DNA from 3 places in the Mesorhizobium sp. M0028 genome. Region 1 is predicted to be linked to each of the others. Evidence: predicted binding sites of a transcription regulator. Region 1 holds the regulator's gene; each other region holds the start of a gene.
What was found. The regulator LexA, encoded in region 1, represses DNA repair genes until DNA is damaged. The targets are predictions, from matches to a motif close to TGTTCNNNNTGTGTTCNG.

Region 1 (4,439 bases):
GGAACTCTCAGGCAGGCGAAGGAAGTGGGTTTGCGGACTTTCGCGCGTTGCGCGTTCATGTAGCATAGGAGGTCGAGGGCGCAAGGGGCAGACCCGATGGCTGTGCGAGGCCGTGGTGCGGGCGAGGGCGAGGACGTTGGCAGCGGCGTCAGCGAACGCTTGCTGTTTGCCGCGCCCGTGCCTGTCCTGCCGGCACCGGCATTGCTGCCGGTTCCACGCTTTGATGCCCCGTCGCTGCCGGCGAGCGACCCAGCAACGGTTCTCGTGCCCGCGGCCGAGCCCATCGTGCGCCTACGCCGGCGTTTCCGCCTCCCGTCACCGTCCCGTATCCGCAACGGCGTAACCTCGGCGGTCGGCCTGGAGCTCGACCGTGGGGTCGCCTTCCTGCTGGTGCCGGTGTTCCTCGCATGCGGGGTGATCGTATATTTTGCGCTGGCGGTGGAGCCGGCCTTTCCACAGCCGATCGCAATCGTCGCCTTGGCAGCCCTCTGTGCCGTCGCCTCGCGGTCGTGGCCCAGAACCCGCCTGTGCTTCATGGCGGCGTTGCTCTGCGCGCTTGGCGTGCTTGCCGCCAAGGTCGAGACCTGGCGTGTCGGAACGCATATGCTCGGTTCCGAAATCTCGACGCGCCTTACGGGTCGCGTCGTATCGTTCGAGCCCATGGCGAGCGGCCGCATCAGGCTGACGATCGATGTGATCTCAACCGCCAGGCCGACACTGCGCTACATGCCGGAACGGGTCCGCGTTTCGGCGATGAAAATACCGGCTGAGCTGACCGCCGGTTCCGAGATCGCCGGCTATGTGCGGCTGCTGCCGCCGACCGGGCCGGTGCGGCCCGACAGCTATGATTTCTCCTTCGACAGCTATTTTGCCGGTATCGGCGGCAGCGGCTTTTTTCTCGGCAATCCGAAAGTCGTGTCGTCGGGCAGCATGCCGTTTGCCGCGCGGCTTTCTTCCGCGATCGAAGACGCGCGCGAATCCATCGCCGACCATATCCGCAGCCGCATCGGCGGCGCCGAGGGCGAGATTGCTGCTGCGCTGATCGTCGGCGTGCGCGCCGGCATTCCCGAGGAGATCAACGAAGCGATGCGGCGTACCGGCATCTACCACATCATCTCCATCTCGGGGCTGCATATGGCGTTGGTCGCCGGCACCATCATGGCGCTGCTACGCGGCACCTTTGCGTTGTTTCCCGATTTCTCATCGCGACGGCCGGTCAAGAAATATGCCGCGGCCGCCGCGCTTTTTTCGATTGCGGCCTACCTCGTCTTTTCCGGCATTGTGGTGGCGGCCGAACGCAGCTTCATCATGCTGGCGGTGATGCTTATCGCCGTGCTGTTCGACCGGGCCGCGCTCACCATGCGCAACCTGGCGATCTCGGCCATCGCGGTCATTCTGGTGTCGCCGCACGAGGTGGTCGGTCCGAGCTTCCAGATGTCCTTCGCCGCGACGGCGGCCCTTGTCGGCGCCTATGCAGGCTGGTCCGATTACCGCGCCGGCGGGGCCACCACGCCGCCGCCCCGGCGGTCGCCGCTACGCTTTGCCACTAGAAAGGTACTGCTGGGCATGGGCGGCCTGGCGATGACCTCGATCATTGCAGGGAGCGCCACGGCGCTTTTCGCCATATGGCATTTCCAGCGCGTGGCGCCGCTCAGCCTGTTCGCCAATCTGGCCATCATGCCTATCATCTCACTGGTCGTCATGCCCTTCGCCGTCCTCAGTGCGCTGGCGATGCCGTTCGGCGCGGATGGGCCTTTCCTCTACGTGATGGGCAAGGGGCTGACGGCGATGATCGCCCTGTCCGGGTGGATCTCCGAGCGCTCGCCGATCGATGCGGTCGGGCTGATTTCGCTGAGATCTGTCCTTTTGGTGACGATCGCCCTCGTCATTGCCAGCATGGCGACGACCTGGTTGCGGCTCGTGGCCCTTCCTTTTGCGCTCGCCGGCTTGCTAACGACAACGCAGACGCGCGTACCCGATGTATTGATCTCGGAGGACGCACGGCTCGTCGCGCTGCCGATCGGCAGCGGTGAACTCGCGGTCAACCGGGCACGCCCGAATGAGTTCACCATCGACAACTGGAAACGCGCGCTCACATCAGAGGCTATCGTCGCGCCGGAAACACCTGGAAAGAACGATCCGCAATTCGACATTGCCGATCCGGCCGACTTACCGCCGGGCATGCCGTTCATTTGCACGGACGGTCTCTGCCTTGCCAGGCATCCATCCGGCGCGATCATCGCGCTAGCCAATGACCGCGATACTGCACGGCCAGCCTGCGCCTTTGCCAGCTTGATCGTCATCGACGACGCCACCGCCCATAATCCCTGCTACTACGACCGGCTGGTCCTCGTCGTCACCAAACGGCAACTGGCGCGCGCGGGAAGTGCGGCCGTCTATTTCGATCCACAAGCGGCAACACGCGCCGAAATCCGCTTCGCCGTCGAAAAATCATACCGGCCCTGGCACGTGCAGCGGAAATTTTCCCGCGCGGCGCGGGGCATGCCGCCATACCGCAGAGCCGACAAGCCAAAAGCCGGCGCCAAGGGCGCAGCTCAGTAGCGGCGGATCAGCCCAACGAGCTTGCCCTGCACCTTGACCCTGTCTGGTCCGAAGATGCGCGTCTCGTAGGCCGGATTGGCGGCTTCCAGGGCGATCGAGGCGCCCTTGCGGCGGAACCGCTTCAGCGTCGCTTCTTCCTCGTCGACCAGTGCCACCACGATCTCACCGGGGCTCGCCGTATCGGCATTGCGGATGATCACCGTGTCGCCGTCGAAAATGCCAGCCTCGATCATCGAATCGCCTTTGACCTCGAGCGCATAATGCTCGCCGCCCATGATCATGTCCGGCGGCACCGAGATCGAATGCGTCTGGTGCTGGATGGCATCGATCGGCACACCGGCGGCGATGCGGCCCATCACCGGGATAGACACGGCGGCGACGACATCGTCGTCATTGCCGGCTGCAGGGACGCGCGACGATGTCGGCTTGCCTTGCCGAGGACCTTGCCCAAGACTGCCCTGGATGACACTCGGCGAGAACTTGCGTGCCGCATTGAGGCCGGGGGCGATCGAATCGGGCAGGCGCAGCACCTCCAGCGCACGGGCCCTGTTGGGCAAACGGCGAATGAAGCCGCGCTCCTCCAGCGCCGTAATCAGCCGGTGGATTCCCGATTTGGAAGCCAGGTCGAGCGCTTCCTTCATCTCGTCGAAGGAGGGCGGGATACCGCTTTCCTTCAGCCTTTCGTGGATGAACATAAGCAGTTCGTGTTGTTTGCGTGTCAGCATAGCGACCCCCAACAGAATCAGAAAAACAAACCCAGAACAAACACTATCTGTTCCAGTTGTGTTCCGCAACTGTTTAAAGTTTAATGAATGTGTTAGGGCTCGGGTAACGATACCACTCGCCAAACCGGGACGCTGCATTTTCACCGCCGCGGGCCTCATCGCCTTGATTCTGCTTTCGTTTGCGGCCTCTGGGTTTCCAGAAGGCGGCACTGGTATCGGCCGTCAGCCGGCAAAGGGGCACGGAATTGAAGCCGTATCGACTGTGCGGTTTGGTCAATGCACCGTGAACGAAACGAACTCAAAACGCCAACCTTGGGTTGGCTTGGCTCCTGGTTTCCACCGCATGGTCAGGCAACTTGTCGCCGGTGGAGCCTTGCTGCGCGATACCAGGTAATGGAGAACCGCTCGTGACCGATGGATGCCGTCGATGCGTGTCCGGCGTTGCGGTGAATCTTGGGGAGCAGACAAATCATGACAGGAATTCCCGATCTCGTGGCCATAAGGGCGATGGATGCTGCAGATCCGCTGCGCGCGATGCGCGACCGCTTTGTGCTGCCGCAAGGAGTGATCTATCTCGACGGCAATTCGCTAGGGGCCGCTTCGCGTGCCGCTTTCGATGAATTGAGCAAGGCAGTGACCGAAGAATGGGCGCATGATCTCATCCGCGCCTGGAACACGGCCGGCTGGTTCAACATGCCGCTCGAACTTGGCGACCAGCTCGGGCGCCTGATCGGTGCCGCGGCCGGCCAGACGGTGGTCTGCGACACGACATCGGTCAACATCTACAAGCTGCTGCACGCCGCCATGGCCATGCGGCCGGAGCGGCAGGTCATCGTCGCCGAGGGCGACAGTTTTCCGACAGACCTCTACATGGCTGAGGGTGTGGTTTCGACGCGAAAAGATACGCTGCTGCGCCTCTCGGGGGTCGACGCGCCGAGCATCGAAGAGCTGATCGACGAACGCACCGCCGTGGTGCTGGTCAACCACGTCAACTACAAGTCGGGCGAACTGCGCGACATGCCGGCGCTGACGCGCAGGGCCCAGGAAGCCGGGGCGATGATCGTCTGGGATCTCTGCCACACCGCCGGTGCGATGCCAGTCGAGCTCGACACGGCGAACGCCGATTTTGCCGTTGGCTGCACCTACAAATAT
Region 2 (4,439 bases), on a different contig from region 1:
GGACCTCGCCCAGTTCGCCCAGGCCTGCGGTTATGCCGGCGACAGCCCGGCCATGCTTGCCGCCTTCGCGGCCATCCGCCAGGACGGCATCCGCACGGCGCGCCAGGGCCATCGCCAGCGCAAGGCGGCGATCGACCGGATGAAGCCGAGCCGCGCTTTGTTCCTGGCGGCGATCCGCCCGGCGCAGTCGGCCGAGGAGGCGATCGAGGACGCCGCCCGCTTCCTGTCGATGTTCCGCAACATGCCGCACTGGCGACAGGAAAGGCGCAGCGCCGACCTCGCCCGCGCCAGGCAGCAGCGCCTCTTCGCCCGCTTCTTCCGCCGCTACGGCTATCGCCTCTGGGCGTTGGAGGCCGCCTGAAGACGCGCGCCCCCCTTGCAGTCAAAACGGATATTGCGATCGCCAACACTGCGCCGTATGTCTCCGCGCGATGAGCGAGATCGAATTCCGTCGTGCCCAGGCGCCCGACCTGCCGGCGATCGTTGCAATGCTTGCCGACGATGCGCTCGGCGCAGACCGGGAAGACCCGTCCACGCCGCTCGCGCCATCCTATCTCGATGCCTTCAGCGCGATCGATGCCTATCCCAACCAGTTGCTGGCCGTGGCCGTCGAGGCCGGGCAATTGGTCGGAACGCTGCAACTCAGCTTCCTTCCAGGCATTTCGAGGAAAGGCGCCTGGCGCGGCCAGATCGAAGGCGTTCGCGTCGCCCGGCAATGGCGCTCTCGCGGCGTCGGCAAGCTGATGATCGAATGGGCGATTGAAGCGTGCCGTTCGCGCGGCTGCAGCCTCATTCAGCTCACCACGGACAACAGTCGACGGGAAGCGCACACCTTCTACGAGCGCCTCGGTTTCACCGCCAGCCATCTCGGCTACAAGATGGCGCTGTAGGTCGCTGCAGCAGGCGCCGTCGGCGAAGCTGCCGATCTCCCCCCTTGCGGGGGAGATGCCCGGCAGGGCAGAGGGGGGTGCTGTCCCTCCGACCTGTCAACCAATCGGAGCCAAACCCTCAGGCTGATTCGAGTTGGCAACAACTGAAGTCGAAGTTGGCGATCCGTCCCACCCCCCTCTGTCCTGCCGGACATCTCCCCCGCAAGGGGGGAGATTGGATGTTGCTTCGACTTTCGCCAACCACCAACGCTGGAACGCAGGCAGACAGAGGGCGCCAAACTGAAACAATTGCCCTCCACCTGCCCTCCGCGCCGCTTGACAATCCGCCCACAATGTTCTCTTTATGTTCTCATCAAAACTCTAGACAAGGCGGCGTTTGAACCGCCGCGGGCGAACGGGCGGATGGAAGCCAACATCCTCCACGCGGATCTGGATGCCTTCTATGCCTCGGTCGAACAACTGCTCGACCCGGCCTTGCGCGGCAAGCCGATTGCCGTCGGCGGCGGGGTAGTGCTCGCCGCATCCTATGAAGCCAAGGCGTTCGGCGTGCGCGGCGGCATGCCGGGACGGCGGGCGCGGGAACTCTGCCCGCAACTCATTTTCGTCGGCGGCCATTTCAAGGACTATCAGCGGCTGGGCGATGCGGCAATCAAGGTGCTGGGCGATTTCACGCCGGTGGTCGAGCGAATTTCCATCGACGAGGCCTTTGCCGACGTCGCCGGCTGCAACCACCTGTTCGGCTCGCCGGCCGAGATCGCCGGCAAGATCCGCCACCGCGTGCGGGCAGAGCTCGGCCTGCCGATCTCGGTCGGCGTAGCCCGCACCAAGCATCTGGCCAAGATCGCCTCACAGGTCGCAAAACCCGACGGGCTGGTGGTGGTCGATCCGCGCCACGAGCTGGAGTTCCTGCACCACCTGCCGGTCGAGCTGATGTGGGGTGTCGGCCCGGTCACCAGGGAGCGGCTGGCCGGCATCGGCGTCAACACCATCGGCGAGCTGGCGAAGACCAACGATGGCGCGCTGGAGCGCCTGCTCGGGCCGGCGGCGGGAGAAAAACTCAACGCGCTGGCGTGGAACCGCGATCCGCGCAAGCTGGAGACGCAGCGCCGGGCGCGCTCGGCCGGCGCGCAATCGGCGCTCGGCCGAAAACCGGCCGAGGAGCAGGTCTTCGTGCCTGCGCTGCTGCATCTGGCCGATAGGGTCGCCACAAGATTGCGGGCGAAATCCCGCCCCGGCCGCACGGTGACGGTTCGCGTCCGCTTTGCCGACCTGCGCTCGGTGACGCGCTCGATCACGCTCGACCAGCCGATATCGGCAACCGCCATGCTGGCCGAGATCGCCGAGGCGCTGGTGCGCAAGGTGCTCATCGACCATCCGCACGAAAAGACAATCTCGCTGCTGGCGATCGCTGTCTCGCATCTGGAGCAGCATGCCGGCCTGCAACTGGAACTGCCGCTCGGGCTCGCCGACGACCGCCGCCGCCCCGGCACCAGGAAGGGCGCGGCGCGCTGGACCGCAGATCGCGCCGTCGACAAGATCCGCGACCGCTTCGGCTGGGAGGCGGTCGGCTACGCCTCGGTCGCGCTCGGACTGTCGCGGTCCGTTCCCGACGCGTTTCGCGAGCTCGCCGAAAAGGAATTGTGAGCTGCGCGGCCGGGGCGAAAAAAGATTATCCGGCAGGAGCCAGGGGCGATACGGCCGGCCCGTTCAAAGCCGTGCCATCGACGGCAAAATGCGAGCCGTGGCAGGGGCAGTCCCAGCAGCGTTCCAGCGAGTTCCAATGGACATGGCAGCCGACATGGGTACATGCGGCCGAGCGTTTGTAGAGCGTGCCGTCCTCGTCGCGAAAGGCCGCGACTTTGGTAAGACCTTCGCGGACGATGGCGCCCTGCCCCGGCCGCAGCTTGTCGGCGGAATCGATTTCACCAGGCGCGACATACTCGGCAAAACTCCTGATCGCTGTCGCATTCTCCGCTAGATAATCGGCGATCGCCCGTACCGTCTTGCGAGAGGGTTCGTAAAGTTCCCGCCAGGGGCTTTCCCCCTTCAGAATCAGGTCCGAAATCAACAGGCCTGCCACGACCCCATGGGTGATGCCCTGGCCGGAATCGCCGGTAGCAACGAAGACTCGCCGATCACCGGGATTGCGGCCGATGAACCCGGCATAGTCGACCGTCTCCATCACCTGCCCGGACCATCGATTGGCTTCCGCGCCGACATCGGGCACCAATTTTTTGATCCAGGCCGCCAGGGCCGTGAAGCGGTGGTCGGCGTCGTCGGCCTGCCCTGTCTTATGGTCTTCACCACCGACGATCAGAAAGTCGGTCTTGCCTTCGCCAGGCTGCAGACGGACGTAGTGATAGGGGTCCAGCGTGTCCCAATAGAGTGCATCCGGCAAAACGTCGCGCGCGATCTCGAACGACATGGCGTAGGTCCGATACGGCGCCTGCTTGGTATGGAGCGCGACCCGATCGTTGATCGGCGAGTTGGTGGCGACAACGGCCGACCTGGCAGACACGGCAAAGCCCGAGACCGTGCTTACGCGCACGCCGCCGTCGGTCTCCTCGACCTTATCGACGATGGTCTCCGCATAAAGCGCGCCGCCGTGCGCGCGGATGCCGGCAGCCAGCCCGCGGAGATATTTGAGCGGGTGGAATGTCGCCTGATTGGCGTAGCGAAGGATCGGTGCATCCGAAAAGCCTGCAAACGGCACGCCTGCGGTTTTCTCGACGTCGACCCCGATCTTCAGAGCGGCGTCCAGTTCGCGCTCGATGACGGATTCCTTCCTGCCCGACGCCGGAAACAGAAAACCGTCGAGGCGGCGGAAATCACACGCCATACCCTCCGCCTCCAGGATCGATTGGATACGGTCAATAGCGGCCGACTGGCTTTGATAGTAAATCCGCGCCAGTTCCTCGCCGCGCAATTTGATCAGTTCCGAAAAATAGTCATCGCAGATCGATGACAGGTGCGCGGTGGTGCGGGCCGTCATGCCGCTTCCGATCCGGCCGCGATCGAGCACCGCCACCTTTTGCCCGGCGATGGCCAGTTCGTAGGCGACCGACAGTCCGACAATGCCAGATCCGACGACCACGACATCGACCTGTTCACTCCGCTCGAGCGGAACCGCATCAGGCGCGACTTCGGTTCTCGCCCAAACGGATACAGTCCTTTCGTCGCCGACATTCATGGCGGAGCCCTTCATACCCGACATTCGGATAAACGGACGCCAGGATTCAAAGTTCCTTGACGCCTGAATGCCTGCGTAAGCTTGACGTCACCGCCGGTCCGCCCCGACGCGTTGTGAGCCGGCCTGGCTGGGGCGGTGCGATGCACTTTACGTGGCCGTCACACCAAAAGCGTTGCGCTGCCCCAGGCGATCAGGGCGATGCCGGCTGCCCGGCCGACCCACTGGCCGGCAGGAAACGCCTTTTCAACCAGCACCAGAATGGCGAGCCCGGCAACCCACACCAGGTTCATGATGCCACCCACGAACAATAACGCCATCAGCATCCAGCAGCATCCGACACAGAACGCCCCGTGCAGCGC
Region 3 (4,439 bases), on a different contig from region 1:
CGGGCCCCTCAGCCATTCCACATATTCGTCCGCCGTCATGCCCCCCAGATCCAGCGTACCAGCCATACGGCCGAGCATCTGGCTGAATCTGCGCGAGGCTTCCTCCTTCGACATGTTTTCGTCGACCGCAATGACACGAGCACCGTCCTCGGTGGGGACGAACTCCACCTCCGAGCCCGGGCCGATACCCAGATGATCCCGTATTTCCTTCGGGATGGTCACTTGGCCCTTGGTGGTAACGCGCATGGTAATACCTCGTTGGTATTACTTATTGTTCACTGGAGAACAAGTCAAGAACAAACTTATTCGGCCAGCATCGCCATCCTGTAGGCGATGCTCTGCCTGTGATGCGCGTGACAGATGGCGATGGCCAGCGCATCGGCGGCGTCGTCGGTGTCGAAAGTCGCCTTCGGCATCAGCACCTTGACCATCATATGGATCTGCTTCTTGTCGCCATGGCCGACGCCGATCACCGCCTTCTTGACGGCGTTGGGCGCATATTCGGCAACGGCAAGGCCGGCGCGCGCCGGCACCAGCATGGCGATGCCGCGTGCCTGGCCGAGTTTCAGCGTCGCCGCGGCATCCTTGTTGACGAAGGTCTGCTCGACCGCCGCCTCGTGCGGCATCGTGGCATGCAGGATCTCGGCAAGCCCGTCATGCAATTGGCAAAGACGCACCGCCAGCGCCGCCTTGTCGTCGGACCGTACTGTGCCGGAAGCGACGAAGCGCAGCGAATTGCCAAGGCTTTCGACGATGCCCCAGCCGGTGCGCCTAAGCCCCGGATCGATGCCGATGATGCGAATCGCTTCCCCCATCCGCCAAGTCTACCTTCGGCGGGCAGCGATGCCAGCGAAATGTGAACAAACCAGAAACGGGGCTCGTGATGTCCACAAAGCCTCTGAGACCGTTTCGAAAGGTCGCTCCGGCGAGTCATATGGTGGTGGTTTCGGGAACCGGAGCGCAGCGGACATTTGGGTCCGTGAGCCCACGCGTGATCCCGAGGGGATCATGCGCAATCAAAGTGCTGCAGCGTCCTTTGCGCGTCCAAAAGGACGCGGCGCTGCAGGTAAGCGGAGAAAACGCCGCCAGATGGCCGCTGGAGTAGAGTTTCCAAACGGTCTCTCAGCCGCGGGCGAAAGCCGTGTTGAGCAACGTGATCTGGTCGGAGACCGGATTGAGGCGACGGCTCGACTGAGGCACCTCGGCGAGGCCGCCATAGATCTCCTCGTCCATGCGGCGCACCAGCGCCTGCAGGCGCAGCGAGCGGTTGACGAGGTCGACGAAATCCGTCGGCAGCTCGGCCCAGCCGGGCGCCTCGTCATGCGCGGAGGCGGTGTCGAGACGCACCTTGGATTTTTCGGAAGCCACCTGATCGCGGGTCATCTCGCCGGAATTCGCCGCCCGCTGCAAAAGCAGCCACGAGGCGACCTGCATCAGCCTGGTGGTCAGCCGCATCGACTCGGCCGCATAAAGCGTCGCCGCCAGCCTCGACAGCTTCTTGGCCTCGGCGCGGCCCTTGCCGTCGAGATATTCGGCCGCCTGCTCGACCAAGCCCATGCCTTCCTGATAGAGCGGCTTGAAGGATTGGGAGAAAACCCGGCGCTCCGCCAGCTTGATGGTGTTCGCGCTCGCCTTCGAAGGCTCGTTCATCGCTGCGCCCCTGCACTTGCCTGACAGCCGGCCGATTCGGCTCTTGGCCGCCATATCCGGCAGCCTAAACGACTGAAGCTTGAAAATGCGCTTCGCTGCCGGCGAAGGCAAGCACATGTTTAACAAACGGTTAACGGCCGCATTTGGCCCAAGGGGCTCCATACCGGCGAACAAAAAAAGAGCCGCGGATAAGGCGGCTCTCAGGAGTTTAACAGGGAGGCGTCAAACAAAGTGGCTCCAACCACTCGGTAAGAATCCAGATCACTGGATGGACATAGTAAACGCCTGTAAAGCTTAACAAAGCCTTAACGCAGGGCATATTTTTCGATCAAGCGCCCAGCATCTGTGCCGTAACAGCACAGCTGGCCGGCTAAGCCGCCGCTCTCACCACCGGCTGGAAGTGGGGGCGACGCGCTTGCGCCACGGTTCCTCCAGATCGTGACCGACATACCGAAACAGATCCGCTCGCCGCGCGACATCGTTCCGAAACAGGCGCCGCGCTAAACGCCCGCTCCTCGCAACGAGGCGGAGCAAAATTGCGCTCCGGCAATCATGAAAATTTCTCAAGGAGCGAACAATGGACTGGTACTCGGCCGTTAAATTTCTGCACATCGTCTCGGCGATCCTCTGGGTCGGCGGCGGCTTCACCCTGATGCTGCTTGCGGTACGCGCCGACCGCGCTGGAAACGTCGAAGGCATGTTGCAGGCGATGCGCGCCACTGGCGAGCTCGGTAACCGGTTCGTCGCGCCGATATCGATGCTGACATTGCTCTTCGGCCTCATCATGTGCGGCTTCTGGGTCGGCTTTTCCGATTTGTGGGTGCTGATCGGCCTTGCCGGTTATGCGACGACCTTCTGCATCGGCATGTTCGTCTTCAAGCCGACTGCCGACCGCATGGCAGGCATGATCGCCAAGGATGGCGTGACGCCGGCGGTGCTTGCCCAGGGCCAGCGCGTCCTCAATGCCGCGCGCTTCGACTATTCGGTGATGCTGATGATCATCGCGGACATGGTGCTGAAGCCGACACTGCACGACATCACCATTCTTGGCTGCATGGCGTTCGTGCTGGCAACCGGCGCTGCTCTCGCGCTTGGCAGGACGCGGCCGCTGCTGCCGAGTGCCGCCTGAGGTTTAAGGAATCCGGCGGCGGCCGCCTGGGGCCGCCGTCTTACAGAAGGCCGGCGATGCCGTCCCACAGAAGCTTGACCGCGACGACCGCCACGGTCGCATAGGTGAAGGGATAGAACAGCTCCGGCCGCATCCGCCGCACCAGCCAGGCGCCGGCGATTGTCGACAGCGGCGCCAGCGGCATCAGCACCGCCGACGCGGTCAAATTGGTGGTGTCGAACTGGCCGAGCGCGAAATAGGGGATGAGCTTCAGTGCATTGGTGACGGCGAAGAAGATCGCCGCGGTGCCGGACAGCACCTTCGGATCCAGCCTGATCGGCAACGCATAGACCTGAAAAGGCGGGCCGCCGACATGGGCGACGAAGCTGGTGAACCCGGCAACGGTACCCCAGAAGCCGGCGGCAACGCGGTTGGGCTCCGCCGCGTGGCCGGCACCGTGGCGGAGTTGCAAATAGAGCCAGCGCAGCACGAAGATCAGGGCGACCGCGCCGACGATCAGCCGGACCATCTCTTCGGTTACAAGTGCCGCCGTCAGCCAGCCAAGGGCAATGCCGATCACGGCACCCGGCATCATGTCGGCCAGCATCTTGCGGTCGAAGATACCCCACCATGTCCACACCGAGACAATGTCCATCAGGCACAGAATTGGCAGAAGAATTGCGGCAGCCTGAACCGGCGGCATGGTCAGCGCCATCAATGGCACGCCGACAAAGCCGACGGCGCCGCCGAAGCCGCCTTTCGACAGGCCGACGAGGATGACGGCCGGCATGGCCGCGGCATAGAACCAGGGATCGATGAGCAGGCCTGACATGGGGAAAGGAGGCTGGAGGGAAAGTTGAACTCTGGAATAGACCAGAAATGGCCAGACCGCGACCGCAAATACGTGGGCCACGCCACCGGAGCCCGTCACATATTTGGCATGTCGAGCGGCGGCGGGCGTCTCCGGATCGGCTGCGCCTTGATGATGGCGGTGCTGGTTTCGGCCTTGTCGGCGATGCGGTCGAGAATCCCGTCGAGCTCGCCGATCGAGCGGACGAACAGCCGGGCGACGAAGCAGTCATCGCCCGTCACCTTGTCGCATTCGCCGAATTCCGGGATTTCCTCGATCAGCTTCTGGACGATGTGCAGCTTACCGGGCAACGGCCGGATGCGAACGATCGCCTGCAAGGCGTAGCCGAGCGCCTGCGGATCGATGTCGATGGTGAATGCGCGAATGACGCCGCGATCCTCAAGCCGCCGAAGCCGCTCCGAAACGCTTGGCGACGACAACCCGACCTGCAGCGCCAGTTCCTTCAGCGAGGTCCGTGAATCCCTGACCAGGATATCGAGGAGCTTTCTATCGAGCTCGTCCAGCATTTTACAATTCCAAGAAAAAGCCGATGTTTACCTAATTAAATTAGGTTCGTTCTGCATATCACCAGCTACAAGTCATGGAAAGGCCCATATCTGCCGTGGGATTATAGAATCTCAACGGGTTTCGGGAGCATCCATGGACAACACGGTACGCGGCACGATCGAAATGACTGCGGCGATGGCGATCCTCGGCACGATCGGCTGGTTCGTCGTCCTGTCCGGCCAACCCATCATGGACGTGGTGTTCTGGCGCTGCGCCTTCGGTGCGGTAACGCTGCTGGTTATCTGCACGGCGCTGGGACTGCTG

Region 2: a site for LexA is predicted at 1,224-1,241, ahead of dinB (DNA polymerase IV). Genes of this name have one in related genera too.
Region 3: a site for LexA is predicted at 857-874, ahead of ruvC (crossover junction endodeoxyribonuclease RuvC). Genes of this name have one in related genera too.

What each region holds. Positions count from the first base shown of each region.
Region 1 is NZ_JAMYVG010000001.1:314,205-318,643, forward strand. It holds gene NKJ93_RS01555 (ComEC/Rec2 family competence protein) at 97-2,562, shown strand; gene lexA (transcriptional repressor LexA) at 2,556-3,287, opposite strand; gene kynU (kynureninase) at 3,759-4,439, shown strand, end outside.
Region 2 is NZ_JAMYVG010000026.1:48,394-52,832, reverse strand. It holds gene NKJ93_RS29840 (hypothetical protein) at 1-361, shown strand, start outside; gene NKJ93_RS29835 (GNAT family N-acetyltransferase) at 432-890, shown strand; gene dinB (DNA polymerase IV) at 1,293-2,534, shown strand; gene NKJ93_RS29825 (FAD-dependent oxidoreductase) at 2,560-4,080, opposite strand; gene NKJ93_RS29820 (DUF2182 domain-containing protein) at 4,239-4,439, opposite strand, start outside.
Region 3 is NZ_JAMYVG010000002.1:365,205-369,643, reverse strand. It holds gene NKJ93_RS06840 (AbrB/MazE/SpoVT family DNA-binding domain-containing protein) at 1-246, opposite strand, end outside; gene ruvC (crossover junction endodeoxyribonuclease RuvC) at 303-815, opposite strand; gene rcdA (protease adaptor protein RcdA) at 1,123-1,650, opposite strand; gene NKJ93_RS06825 (DUF2269 family protein) at 2,228-2,779, shown strand; gene NKJ93_RS06820 (sulfite exporter TauE/SafE family protein) at 2,820-3,590, opposite strand; gene NKJ93_RS06815 (Lrp/AsnC family transcriptional regulator) at 3,686-4,135, opposite strand; gene NKJ93_RS06810 (DMT family transporter) at 4,269-4,439, shown strand, end outside.